3 regions of the Streptomyces sp. YKOK-I1 genome follow, and region 3 is predicted to be linked to each of the others. Evidence: riboswitches for the same ligand, from Rfam matches in the RefSeq annotation. Region 3 holds a riboswitch; each other region holds the start of a gene.
The links. A riboswitch is a leader RNA that binds a small molecule or an ion and turns the genes downstream of it on or off. The one in region 3 is predicted to bind cyclic di-AMP.
Positions count from the first base shown of each region.

Region 1: it holds a riboswitch for cyclic di-AMP, as region 3 does, so the genes downstream of both, ACYQ8Q_RS22070 (M23 family metallopeptidase) here and ACYQ8Q_RS07865 (C40 family peptidase) in region 3, are expected to answer to the same signal.
Region 2: it holds a riboswitch for cyclic di-AMP, as region 3 does, so the genes downstream of both, ACYQ8Q_RS33475 (M23 family metallopeptidase) here and ACYQ8Q_RS07865 (C40 family peptidase) in region 3, are expected to answer to the same signal.

Region 1 is NZ_BAAGDR010000001.1:5,012,378-5,016,764, reverse strand. It holds gene ACYQ8Q_RS22085 (MarR family winged helix-turn-helix transcriptional regulator) at 1-92, opposite strand, end outside; gene ACYQ8Q_RS22080 (dihydrofolate reductase family protein) at 147-1,277, shown strand; tRNA gene ACYQ8Q_RS22075 (tRNA-Met) at 1,295-1,368, shown strand; cyclic di-AMP (ydaO/yuaA leader) riboswitch at 1,624-1,789, shown strand; gene ACYQ8Q_RS22070 (M23 family metallopeptidase) at 1,799-2,833, shown strand; gene ACYQ8Q_RS22065 (aldo/keto reductase) at 2,959-3,906, shown strand; gene ACYQ8Q_RS22060 (PrsW family intramembrane metalloprotease) at 3,948-4,387, opposite strand, start outside.
Region 2 is NZ_BAAGDR010000001.1:7,504,008-7,508,394, reverse strand. It holds gene ACYQ8Q_RS33490 (bifunctional acetate--CoA ligase family protein/GNAT family N-acetyltransferase) at 1-382, opposite strand, end outside; gene ACYQ8Q_RS33485 (HPr family phosphocarrier protein) at 576-857, shown strand; gene ACYQ8Q_RS33480 (GntR family transcriptional regulator) at 1,106-1,801, opposite strand; gene ACYQ8Q_RS33475 (M23 family metallopeptidase) at 2,002-2,745, opposite strand; cyclic di-AMP (ydaO/yuaA leader) riboswitch at 2,760-2,922, opposite strand; gene ACYQ8Q_RS33470 (M16 family metallopeptidase) at 3,149-4,387, opposite strand, start outside.
Region 3 is NZ_BAAGDR010000001.1:1,894,971-1,899,357, reverse strand. It holds gene ACYQ8Q_RS07880 (DUF397 domain-containing protein) at 1-226, opposite strand, end outside; gene ACYQ8Q_RS07875 (helix-turn-helix domain-containing protein) at 236-1,096, opposite strand; gene ACYQ8Q_RS07870 (ATP-binding protein) at 1,310-1,789, shown strand; gene ACYQ8Q_RS07865 (C40 family peptidase) at 1,842-2,315, opposite strand; cyclic di-AMP (ydaO/yuaA leader) riboswitch at 2,319-2,498, opposite strand; gene ACYQ8Q_RS07860 (hypothetical protein) at 2,871-3,176, opposite strand; gene ACYQ8Q_RS07855 (ATP-dependent Clp protease proteolytic subunit) at 3,183-3,809, opposite strand; gene ACYQ8Q_RS07850 (hypothetical protein) at 4,320-4,387, opposite strand, start outside.

The sequences.
Region 1 (4,387 bases), 3.1 Mb from region 3:
TGCCGGTCGATGGCGTCCTCCAGGAGGAGGTAGCCGGCGACGTACGCGCGCCAGGCGCGTTGCTCCTCGGGGGTGAGCCAGCGGGTCGTCATGCCTCCAGTGTAGGTTTGTTTCAAACTTGAACCAAGACCCGGGGAGCCGCGCCGATGCCGTACCCGTACGTCCTGCTGTCCGCCGCCGTCTCCCTCGACGGCTACCTGGACGACACCACCGCCGAGCGCCTGCTGCTGTCCAGCCCCGCCGACTTCGACCGCGTCGACGAGGTACGGGCCTCGGTCGACGCGATCCTGATCGGCGCCGGCACCATCCGCGCCGACAACCCCCGGCTGCTGGTGAACTCCGCCGACCGCCGACACGCGCGCGTGGCGGCCGGAAAACCGGAGTACCCCCTCAAGGTCACCGTCAGCGGCTCCGGCGACCTCGACCCGGCCGCGCACTTCTGGCACACCGGCGGCGACAAGGTCGTCTACACGACGGACAAGGGCGCCCGGCGCGCCGGGGCGCTCGGCATCGCCGCCGAGGTCGTCCCGCTCGGCCCCGACCTGGACTGGCGCCGCCTCCTGGAGCACCTCCACGACGAGCGCGGTGTACGGCGGCTCATGGTCGAGGGCGGCGGCACCATCCACACCCAGCTGCTCCAGCAGGGCCTCGCCGACGAGGTCCAGCTCGTCCTCGCCCCCCTCTTCGTCGGCGACCCGGGCGCACCCCGCCTCTTCGGCCCCGGCGCCTACCAGGGCGGACGGCTCCGGCTGACCGAGACCCGGCGGATCGAGGACGTCGTCCTCATGCGGTACGAGCCCACCGCCCCCGGCACCGGCCTGCTTCCCTCCGCCGCCGACCGCCACTGGCTGGCCCTCGCCTGCGAGCTCGCCGCCGCGTGCCCGCCCTCCGAGACCGCCTTCAGCGTCGGCGCGGTGATCGTCGCCGCCGACGGCACGGAACTGGCGCGCGGCCACTCCCGCGAGGCCGGCGACCCCGTCGTCCACGCCGAGGAGGCCGCCCTCGCGAAACTCGACCCGGCCGACCCCCGGCTGGCCACGGCCACCGTCTACAGCAGCCTCGAACCCTGCGCCCGCCGCGCCTCCCGCCCGAAGCCCTGTGCGCGGCTCATCCTCGACGCGGGGGTGCGCCGGGTGGTCACCGCCTGGCAGGAGCCGGACACCTTCGTGACGGCCGCCGACGGAAACGGGCTGCTGACGGCCGAGGGCGTGGACGTCGTCGTCCTCCCGGAGTACGCCGAGCGGGCGAGGGTGGCGAACCTGCACCTGACCGGGTGATACAGTGGTTTCACCGACGCGGGGTGGAGCAGCTCGGTAGCTCGCTGGGCTCATAACCCAGAGGTCGCAGGTTCAAATCCTGTCCCCGCTACTGAAGGCCGAGGGCCGGAATCCGAAAGGGTTCCGGCCATCGGTGTTTGTGTCGTGCGTTCTTCCCCCGGCCCCACGTGAGGGCTGTGTGTGTACTGTGAATTCCGGCAACTCGCCCGTTTTTCACCGGTCATGGCCCGAAAGTCCAGGCCAAAAAAGGTTGTTGATCAAGCAGAAGAGCTTGGAAAGCTACGCCCGGGTCTATTAACGTTCGATAACGCAGCGCGGTCGTCCCAGCCGTCACAAGAGTCGGCTCCGTGCGCACGCGTCGAATCCCGTAAGGGAACCGGGGAACCACCACCTTGGGGTGAATCGCACGGACGCCGTCGTGAACTCACAGAGTCACGAACGGTTTACGCGCGTAGGAGACCTTCCCGCTCCGAACCCGTCAGCTAACCCGGTAGGCGTCGGAAGGAAAGGAGTGCGCCCGCGTGGCGTCCAACCGGCCTGCTCCCGAAGCCCCCTTCGTGCCGAGCCAGCGTTCCTCTTCCGACACCTTCGGCTACGGCAGCTACCGCGCTGACGAGGGCCCCTGGGAGGAGTGGAATCCCACCGAGGAGTCCCTCGCCCCGCCCCGGGGCAAGCACCGGGTCGCCAAGCAGCGCGGCGGCGGATTCGCCCGCAGCTCCACCGTCCTCGGCGTCGGCGTCATAGCCGCCTTCAGCGCCGGCGGCATGGCCAGCGCCAACACCGGCAAGCCCCCGGTCTCCATCTCCATGCCGGACCTGCCCTCCGTGGGCTCCTTCATCTCCGACGACGACTCCGGCCAGGACGCCGCGCCCGCGCTCTCCGGCTTCGGCACCGAGGCCTCCGACACCGCCGACAAGAGCGGCGGCGCCTCCGCCGACGCCGGCGAGGCGCTGCGCGAGCGGATCATCGCGCAGGCCGAGTCGCAGCAGACCCAGGTCGCCGACCGTGCCGAGGCAGCCGCGGCCAAGGCGGAGGCGGCCGCCGTCGCCAAGGCGGAGAAGGACGCCAAGGACGCGGCCGCCGCCGCGCAGGAGAAGGCCGAGCAGGCCGCCAAGGAGAAGGCCGAGGCCGCGCGCCTGGCCGAGCTGGCGAAGCAGTACACGCTGCCGACCTCCTCGTACACGCTCACCGCGACCTTCGGTCAGGCCGGCGCCTACTGGTCCTCCGGCTACCACACCGGCCTCGACTTCGCCGCCCCCACCGGCACCCTCATCAAGGCCGTCCACAGCGGCACCATCACCGAGGCGGGCTGGGCGGGCTCCTACGGCTACCGCACCATCCTCACCCTGGACGACGGCACCGAGCTGTGGTTCTGCCACCAGTCCTCGATCAGCGTCAGCGCCGGCCAGAAGGTCGCCACCGGCGATGTCATCGGCCGCGTGGGCGCCACCGGCAACGTGACCGGCGCCCACCTCCACCTGGAGGTCCACCCCGACGGCGCCGCCAACGGCATCGACCCGATGGCCTGGCTGCACAGCAAGGGGCTCAACCCGTAAGGGTGCCCTCCCGGCACCGTCCTCCCGGCACCGTCCTTCTCGGAGCGGTCCTGTTCACACGTTCTTCGTACGCTTCGGCGCGGCGGGCGGAATGGGCCGCTCCGAAGCCGTTGTTGACGTACGACATGACTTCTCTGCGCAAGCTCGGCTCCTCGGACCTCGAGGTCTTCCCTCTCTCCCTCGGCGGCAACGTCTTCGGCTGGACCGCCGACGAGGCGACCTCCTTCGCCGTCCTGGACGCCTACACCGCCGCCGGCGGCAACTTCGTCGACACCGCCGACTCCTACTCCGCCTGGGTCGACGGCAACAGCGGTGGCGAGTCCGAGACCATCCTCGGCAGGTGGGTGAACAAGCGCGGCAACCGCGACGACGTCGTCATCGCCACCAAGGTCAGCCAGCACCCGGACTTCCCCGGCCTGACCGCCGCCAACATCAAGGCCGCCGCCGAGGCGTCCCTCACCCGCCTCGGCACCGACCGCATCGACCTCTACTACACCCACTTCGACCAGCCCGAGGTGCCGGTCGAGGAGATCATCGGGGCGCTGGACGAGCTGGTGAGGGCGGGCAAGGTGCGGCACATCGCCGCCTCCAACATCTCGCCCGAACGCCTCCGGGAGTCCCTGGAGTTCTCCGACCGCGAGGGCCTCGCCCGGTACGTCGCCCTCCAGCCGCACTACAACCTGGTCTCCCGCGACACCTACGAGGGCGGCCTCCAGGACCTCGCGGCCCGCTCCGGTCTCGCCGCCGTCCCCTACTTCGCCCTGGCCTCCGGCTTCCTCACCGGCAAGTACCGCCCCGGTACGACGGTGGAGGGACCGCGAGCCGCCGCGGGGGCCGGCAAGCACCTCGACACCGAGCGGGGCGTCCGCGTCCTGGCCGCCCTCGACGAGATCGCCCGGGCCCACGGCACCGAGGTCGCCACGGTCGCCCTGGCCTGGCTCGCCGCCCAGCCGACGGTCGTCGCCCCCATCGCCTCCGCCCGCACCCTGGACCAGCTGCCGCCCCTGCTGGCGGTGGCCGACCTGGAGCTCACGGACGAGGAGCTCACCAGGCTGACGGCGGCCTCGGCGTAGGCACGGGTGTGCGTTCCGGCGGTGCCGAACCGCCCCGCCCCCTACGACCGATAGGGGTTCTGGGCGGGATACGGCCCCGCCGGATACCCGTACCCCTGGTACCCGTAGTACCCATGCGGGCTGCCGTATCCGGCTTCGTACCCGTATCCGTATCCGTACCCGTGGACCGGCGCGGGCGCCGCGGGCGCCGTCATCCGCGCCGCATGGTCCAGCGCCGGCCGGGCGACCTCCCGGCGCCGCCACAGCTCGTTCAGCAGCTCCCGCTCCCGTACGACGAAGTCGTCGCCCGCCCGTCCGCCCCGCCCCCGGTGCCGCAGGAACGCCAGCGAGGTCGCGTACGCCTCGTACTCGGCGACCGCCCGCGCGGCCGGCCGACCCCCATGCCACTTGGCGTACTCGCGGGCGAGCCGCCGCGCCCGCATCGAGCCGAGCGCGTACGGCTCGGCCGGGGTGAGCCAGCCGGCCGCCGTGTACGCCGGCA
Region 2 (4,387 bases), 5.6 Mb from region 3:
CGACACCGCGCCCCTGGTGGGCGTCCTGGACCAGGAAGGCGACCTCGGCCTCGTCGGCGGGCGCGGAGGCGGCCATGCCGTCGGCACCAATGCGGTCATAGCGTACGGTTGCGATGAACTCGCCGCCGACCGTGGCCGCGAGTCCCACCCTGTCCACAAAGTCGTGGTGCGTGAAGCGGTGGACGTCCTTCGCGGACAGTCGCGGGTAGGGCGCGAAGAAGCGGTAGTACTTCGACTCGTCCGAGACCTGCTCGTAGAAGCTGACCAGGCGCTCGGCGTCATCGACGGTGATGGGGCGGACGCGCGCGGTGCCGCCGTCGCGCAGCACCACGTCGGCTTCCCAGTGGGCGGGGTACTCGTGCCGGTCCGAGGCGCTCTGCATGGGGCCCAGAGTACGGCTCGCGTACGACAACGGCGCGAGGCAGTCTGTGGAGGACGGAAGCAGGATCGAGGCCGCGATCCGGCGACCGCCAGAGGAACGGGACGTCCGACCCGTTCCTCACCGGCTTCACGTGTGGAACACTGGTCTAGACAACACCGGTCTAGACAACCTGAAAACCGAAGGGCAGCAACACATGGCTGAGCGCCGCGTCAACGTCGGCTGGGCCGAGGGCCTCCACGCCCGCCCCGCTTCCATCTTCGTCCGAGCCGCCACGGCCGCAGGCGTCCCGGTGACGATCGCCAAGACCGACGGCAACCCCGTCAACGCGGCCTCCATGCTGGCCGTCCTCGGCCTCGGCGCGAAGGGGGGCGAGGAGATCGTCCTCGCCTCCGACGCCGAGGGCGCGGACGTCGCGCTGGACCGGCTGGCCAAGCTGGTCGCCGAGGGGCTCGAGGAGCTCCCCGAGACCGTCTGAGTCACGCACGGGGCCGCGTCACCTTCGAGGGTGGCGCGGCTCCGCCGTTTTTCCCGCCCGCCCCGCGCCTGTCCCGCACCCGTCCCGCGCCGCCCCCACGGCCACTCCGCGACATTACCGGCGGCATAACCGGAAACCCGGGTCCGGGCACACCGAATGCGCACCTTCGAGAATTCCCGGGCGCGCACGGAAAGGGCAGCGGAAATACTGCTCCGCCAAATATCCCTTCTTTGTATACGGCCCCCGTGTTAATGCCGCAGACCCGTCATGTTTACGGGAGGTTGCGAAGTCCTCACACGGTCGGCGCGGTCCCCGCCGCCGGCGAAACGCAGCCGGTGGGCGGCCGTCGCGCGCTCGGTGTGCAGCGCCGTGACCGTCCGCGCGCGCTCCTGGTCGCCGCGCGCCACCGCGTCCACGATCGCGCCGTGCTCGGTCCAGGACTCCACGGGGTCCGCGGGCGCCTCCACCGCGTACATCCAGGCGATCTTGTGGCGGAGCTGGGTGAGCATCGACGTCAGGGCGTGGCTCCCGGAGGCCTGGGCGAGCGTCTCGTGGAACCAGCCGCCCAGCGAGCGCAGATCCTCGCTGTTGCCCCTGCGGGCCCGCTCCTGGCCCAGCCGGACGAGGCCGCGCAGCACCTTCAGATGCGCCTCGGTGCGCCGCTGGGCGGCCCGGGCGGCGCCCAGCGGCTCCAGGAGCATGCGCATCTCCAGGAGGTCGGCCGCCTCCTGCTCGGTCGGCTCCGCGACGCACGCGCCCGCGTGCCGCCGGGTGACGACGAAACCCTCGGCCTCCAGGGTGCGCAGCGCCTCCCGTACGGGGACGCGCGAGACGCCGTAGCGGCGGGCGAGGAGGTCCTCGGTGAGGCGGCTGCCGCGCTCGTAGACACCCGCGACGATGTCGTCCCGGATGGCCGTGCACACCGAGTGCGCCGGAATACGCATGACCGCCTCCGTCTTAATCCCCGTGAAACGTCGCCGAGCTCCGCCGATTGACGTGTGTTCCGTGACTCTATTGCAATGAGCCGGAATTTCCGACGGCGGACCGGAATCCAGGGATATTTTTTGGACAGCGGAGTCCCGAAAACGGCGAAAGCCCCGGCCGGTGGGGCCGGGGCTCGGAAACGCGGTGTCGCCGGGTGGCGTCAGACGTTGACGCCGTGCTGGCGGAGGTAGGCGACCGGGTCGATGTCGGAGCCGTACTCCGCCGTGGTACGGGCCTCGAAGTGCAGATGCGGGCCGGTGACGTTGCCGGTCGCGCCGGACAGGCCGATCTGCTGCCCCGGGGTGACCTGCTGGCCCACCGAGACGCCGATGGAGGAGAGGTGACCGTACTGGGTGTACGTCCCGTCGTTCATCCTGATGACGACATTGTTGCCGTACGACCCTCCCCAGCCCGCCTCGACGACGGTGCCGAGACCGACCGCGTGCACGGGCGTGCCGCTGGCGGCGTGGAAGTCGATGCCGGTGTGGCTGCCGGAGGACCACAGCGAGCTGCTCGCGTGGTAGCCCGTGGAGACGTAGGAGTCGGTGATCGGCAACACGAAGGCGTTCAGACGCTTGCGCTCGGCCTCACGGGCGGCACGCACGCGTGCCTCGCGCTCCTCCACGGCCTTCTTGGCGGCGGCCTTGCGCGCGGCTTCCTCGAAGGCGGCCTTCTTCTGCAGGGCGACCTGGTCGTCGACCTGTTCGGCGACGGCCTCGCCGGCGGTGACGACCGGGATCAGCCCGGTCTGCTCGGGGGTCGGCTCCGCGGCGAGGGCCGGGGTGGAGGCGACGGTGGCCATGACACCGGTGGTGGTCAGCGCCGCGAAACCCGCCGCGCGGACGGTGGTGCGCTGCATCCGGCTGGGCCGGCGGTGCTTCCCGGTGGTGCAGGTGTACGCCATGAAGGGCGAGCGGTCCTTTCCTTCCCTCTCGCCTACCGGGTTAGCTGACGGGTTCGGAGCAGGAAGGTCTCCTACGGACCCCCTCGCTCACGCGCGGGCGCCCGATTCACCCCAGGGACTTCATGGGTCCCCGGCTCCCCTGGCTCGCGCCGTACGGGGACTCGGCGATGACTGCCCGGTGCCGCGGATGCGGCGCGGTGCCTGACGAACAGCCGGGCCGACGGTATGCGGGACCGTTATCAATCCTCAAACGGATCACGGTTTTTGTAGCGCACGCCACAGCGCAGACACACAACCTCCGCATCAATTCGGACATCTTGCGGCCCTGGGACAACGCCCGGGACAACGCCCGGGAGGACGCCTTCGTCGCCCCGGGGCCGCAGCATGTCCGCCTCGCCCGCGTCTACTCGGCGGGGACGACGGTGACTTCGCCGATCCCGAGCGCCTCGACGGGCTCCTTGATCTGCGCGGCGTCACCGACGAGGACGGTCACCAGGCGGTCCACCGGGAAGGCGCTCACGGCCGCCGCGGTGGCCTCCACCGTGCCGGTCGCGGCGAGCTGCCGGTAGAGCGTGGCCTGGTAGTCGTCGGGCAGGAACTGCTCGACCTGGTCGGCCAGCGTGCTCGCGACGGCCGCCGCGGTCTCGTACTTCAGCGGCGCCACGCCCACCAGGTTCTGCACGGCGACATCGCGCTCGGCGTCCGTCAGGCCCTCGGCCGCAAGGGTGCGCAGCACCTTCCACAGGTCGTCCAGGGCGGGACCGGTGTTCGGCGTGTCGACGGAGCCGCTGATGGCGAGCATCGCGGCGCCCGAGCCGTCCGGGGCGGAGCGCAGGACCTGCCCGAAGGCGCGCACGCCGTACGTGTAGCCCTTCTCCTCGCGCAGGACGCGGTCCAGCCGGGAGGTGAGGGTGCCGCCGAGGCAGTACGTGCCGAGGACCTGGGCGGCCCACACGCGCGCGTGCCGGTCGGCGCCGATCCGGCCGATGAGCAGCTGCGTCTGGACCGCGCCGGGGCGGTCCACGATGACGACGCGGCCGGTGTCGTCGGCGGTCACCGGCGGCACGGGCCGCTGCTGGGCCGGGGAGCCCGTCCAGGCGCCCAGGGTCTCGCCCAGGAGTGCGGCCAGGTCGACGCCCGTGAGGTCGCCGACGACGACCGCGGTGGACGTGGCCGGCCGGACGTGACGCTCGTAGAAGGCCCGCACGGCGGCGGAGTCGATCTTCTCGACGGTCTCCGCGGTGCCCTGGCGGGGCCGCGACATCCGCACGGTCGCCGGGAACAGCTCCTTGGAGAGCTCCTTGGCGGCGCGGCGGGAGGGGTTGGCCAGCTCGTGCGGGATCTCGTCCAGCCGGTTGTGGACCAGACGCTCGACCTCGCTGTCGGCGAAGGCGGGCGCGCGCAGGGCGTCGGCGAGCAGGCCGAGCGCCTTGGGCAGCCGGGAGGCGGGCACCTCCAGGCTGATCCGGACGCCGGAGTGGTCGGCGTGCGCGTCGAGGGTGGCGCCGCAGCGCTCCAGCTCGGCGGCGAACTCCTCGGCGGAGTGCTTGTCGGTGCCCTCGGTGAACGCGCGCGCCATGATCGTGGCGACGCCGTCCAGGCCGGTCGGTTCGGCGTCCAGGGGCGCGTCGAGGAGGACCTC
Region 3 (4,387 bases):
AACCCGACCAGCTCTCGGGGGAGAAGAGCAGGGCGGGACCCTCCGGGTCCTTGGAGTCGCGTACGGCGAGCAGCCCGGCGAAGGGCCCGAGGGCCGGCCGGGCCGTCTCCACGCAGTTGTTCGCTCCCGTGCTGAAGCTGCTGCGCAGCCACCGCATCTGGGGGAGAGCGTGGGGATCGGTGCTGCGAGGTACGTTCCGAGGTACGTTCCGAGGCAGAGCAGTCATGGTGCCTCCCTACGCGCCGTCAGCTGTCGCGGCGATGTATTCCAGTGATTCCCCGGGCGAAAGCGCATGTGCCCGAAGGGCGTTGAAGGCCTCGGTGTAGGCCTCGAGGTCTTCTTTCCGTTCGAGATAGAGGCTACTCGTCAAGTGGTCGAGAACAACCACATCCAGATCAGGGGCGCTCGAAAAAGAGAAGATAACGAAAGGTCCGGTGACACCGATATGGGCACCGGCCGCGAACGGCAGTACCTGCAAACGCACTTGGGGAAGCCGCGCCGCCTCCATCAGCCGGACGAGCTGGCGCTCCATCACCTCGGGGCCGCCCACCTCCCGCCTCAGCACCGCCTCGTCCAGCACCGCGCTCAGCCGGAGCGGTGGTTGTCTGCGCAGTACGTCCTGGCGGGCGATCCGCACCTCCACCAGGGTGTCCAACTGGTCCTCGTCCGCCCCCTCCACCGCGGCCCGGGTCACCGCGCGGGCGTACTCGGCCGTCTGGAGCAGCCCGGGTACCACCGTCGTCTCCAGCGTGCGCATCGCGCCGGCCTGTGACTCCAGGCTGATGAAGTCCCGGTAGGCGGCGGGGAGGACCCCGCGGTAGGCGTGCCACCAGTGGTCGCGCCCGCCGCTCTCCTCCGAGCCGGCCAACGCCGTCATCAGCTCCCGCAGTTGCGGATCGGTCACGCCGTAGACGTCGAGAAGTAACCGCACATCGGCCGGTTTCGTACCACTGGTGCCTGTCTCGATGCGGCTCACCTTGGACTGGTGCCAGCCGACGAGCCGGGCCGCCTCGCCGCTCGTGAGCCCCGCCCGGGCGCGCAGGCTGCGCAGTTCGGCGCCCAGCTTCCGGCGGCGTACCGCGGGACCGTGTTGCATGGGCTCCTCCTTACTCCTTATGGGTCGTCCAGAAACGCTCTGCCGTGGCAGAGTTCACCGCATTGAGCGACAGATATATGCATATCTTGGTGGATCGCCACCCGTGACGGGCGCGCTGATGGCAGTCTGGCGAAGTAGCACCAGTCCGGGACCGTAATCGAACCATCCGCAGCGTGTCGGACTCCGGTCCCGTGGGAAAGGGACGAGGTCGCCATGGCAGACCATCTGGAAGCATCCGTCACTCTGCCGAGCGAAGCCGCCTCGGTCTCCACGGCCCGCGGATTCGTGGCCGGCACGCTGGACGAATGGGGACTGCCGGCGGACACGGAGACGGCCGACGCCATCCGGCTGATCGTCTCCGAACTCGCCACCAACGCCGTGCAGCACACCTTCGGTCAGTCCCCCACCTTCACGGTGGACCTGGTGCTCGACCGCGACGAACGGCTGTGCATCGGCGTCACCGACAGCCACCCGCGCTTCCCCAAACGACTGCCGGCCGCCGTCCAGCAGGACAACGGCCGAGGCATGGTGATCATTCGCTGGCTGACCGCCGAACGCGGCGGCAGGCTCAGGGTGCGCCCCACACGGGAGGGCGGCAAGACGGTCACGGTCGAGCTGCCGTGGGCCGTCCCGGCGGAGCCGGCGGCCCGCGCCGCGGGGCTCCCGCGGCCGGGCGAGCTCCCGGGGCGGTGAGGACGCGTCAGGGGGACGCCGTCACCACCCCGGGAAGCGGTGCTCCCCGGCCCTAGCGGACCCGGCCGTACCAGACGCTCTTGGTCCAGATCTTCTCCAGCTTGACCCAGCTGCCGGTCTTCGGCGAGTGCCAGATCTTGCCGTGCCCGGCGTAGATCCCGACGTGGTAGACGCTCGATCCGGAGTGGAAGAACACCAGGTCGCCGGCCTTGCGGCTGGAGGCCGAGATGTGGCGCGTCTTGTTGTACTGCTGCGCCGCCGTGCGCGGCAGCGTCTTGCCCGCCTTCTTGAACGAGTACATCGTGAGACCTGAGCAGTCGAACCTCTTGGGTCCGGCGGCTCCGTACTTGTACGGTGCACCCTTCTTGGAGGCCGCGACCTGGAGCGCCTTCGTCGCCGGCGTGGCGGCTGCCGCGTCGGCGGCCACCCCGGGGATCACGATCGAGCCGCCCACGGCGGCGATGGCGAACGCGGAGGCCGTACCGGCCCGGGCCATGAGCGACGGGACACGATTGAGCGCAGTCATGCGCAACCCTTCGTCAACCGCCTGTGAAGGATGACCTGTCGGATTCGGGCTGACAAAGGTGCCCGGCCGCTCACGCGGCTTCACCCCAAGGGCTGCTCGACCCGGTCATGGCGTGACCGTTCCGGCGACCCGTCGTGCTTGGGTCCTCCACTCCTGCCGATGCACTCCTGTCGACGGGTCAATCCGGGCAGCGGCAGGACTCGGCGTCCGCCCGGACCGCCCCGCCGCTTGTGGCGGGGACTTGTCGTCAGACACGGATCTTGACTCACCGTTGACCGAAATTCCCAATGGAACCGGTGATTTGTGGGGTTACTCACCATTCACCTGTTCGGGTGAACACCCTGATGGGTTATCAGGTGTCAAGACCGCAAAAGGCCTCCCGACCTGGGCCGCTACCCCTTGTGCCGCCCCGTGAAACGGCGCCTTCGGCGCAGTGCGCTCGTCCGCAAGAAGAGCCCCGGCTACGCCGAACGGGGGTAACTCGACTGGTCCGTTTCAAGTCCGGCCCGGACGTCGCGGTCACGAGGACGGCGCGGCGGGCCGGACGCCGGTCGGTCAACTGTCGGAGAGCGGAGGCACCGTGACGCGCGCCGTGCGGCGCTCCCCGTCCAGGACGCGCAGCGCCCGCGCGAGGGTCGGCGCATGCAGCTCGCTCTCGCCCCGCTGGTGCATCAGCGTCAGGGCGTCGCGCAGCTCCGCCGCCCTCGCCACCAGCGCCTGGGCGGCCCTGAGGCCCCGGTAGGTGTCACCGTCGTGCGCGGGATTGATCCGCCCGAGCAGATCCACCACGTCCAGATAACGGTCGATCAGCTCGGCCTCGGCGCGGGTGAGCGCCGGCAGCGGCGGCAGGTCGGGCACCATCGCTGCTCACCTCGCCCCGGAGAGGTCGCGCCGGCTGGGGACGACCCCGTCCACCAGCCCGTACGCCATGGCCTGCGGCGCGGTCAGGATCAGGTCCCGCTCAATGTCCTCGGTCACCTGTTCGGGACTGCGCCCGGTGTGCCGTACCAGCATCTCCTCCATCAGGTCCCGGGTGCGCGCCAGCTCCTCGGCCTGGATCGCCAGGTCACTGGCCTGGCCCTCGACGGGCTCGGGCAGCGCGGGCTGCCGGATCACCACCCGGGCGCCCGGCAGCGCGAACCGCTTGCCCGGCGCGCCCGCCGCCAGCAGTACCGCCGCCGAGGGGCCGGCCTGGCCCAGGCAGGTCGTCGCCACGTCACAGGTGACGTACCGGACGGTGTCGTAGATCGCGGTCATCGCGCCGAACGAGCCGCCGGGGGAGTTGATGTACAGCGCGATGTCCCGGTCCGGGTCCTTGTGCTCCAGGTACATGAGCTGGGCCATCACGTCGTTCGCCGCGATGTCGTCGATCGGTGTGCCGAGGAAGACGATCCGCTCCTCCAGCAGCTTGCTGTACGGATCCATCGTGCGGTGTCCGTGGCTCGTGCGTTCCGTGAACTCGGGCAGGACATGTCGGGCGGACGGTCGGGTCATCGGGAACCCCTCCTCGGGCGTCTGGCGCATCTGTAAAAAATGTACAGGACGTACGTGACGCGAGAAGGGGGTCGGATTCTAGTGATCACATCAAATGCCCAGGTCAGAGGCCATTTCGGCCGTTCGCCGAGGGCGGATATCTCACAACTCTCTCTACGAACCTTCGTTTGGATTGCCGGGCGGACCACGCGAGGGTCTGCATGACCGAAGCCGGACGCTCGTTCGCTCGTGGCCATGGGCGGTGTCGTGACGCGAGGCGGACGGGTTGGGGCCGACTTGCCCGGCGTGTCGCGCCCGGATGGTTGATGGATGTCGAACGTGGGGCGACTCCATCTCGAACAGGGGGCGAATCCGGGTCGAATCCGGGCTGTGGGTTTCGTCGTTTGTGTCCACTACCCATGCGGCATGTCCGGGCATTCCGGGTGTCGAATGTGGTCCAGTGCCGCTCTGTAGGAGACATCTCGGATTCCGGAAGATCACGACGTCCATCGGTGACGGGCCGGACGGCACTCAGGCCGGAACCGTGAGCTTCAGGTCCAGTGCCGGGATGTCGACGCGCCCGTCACCGTCGGTGTACC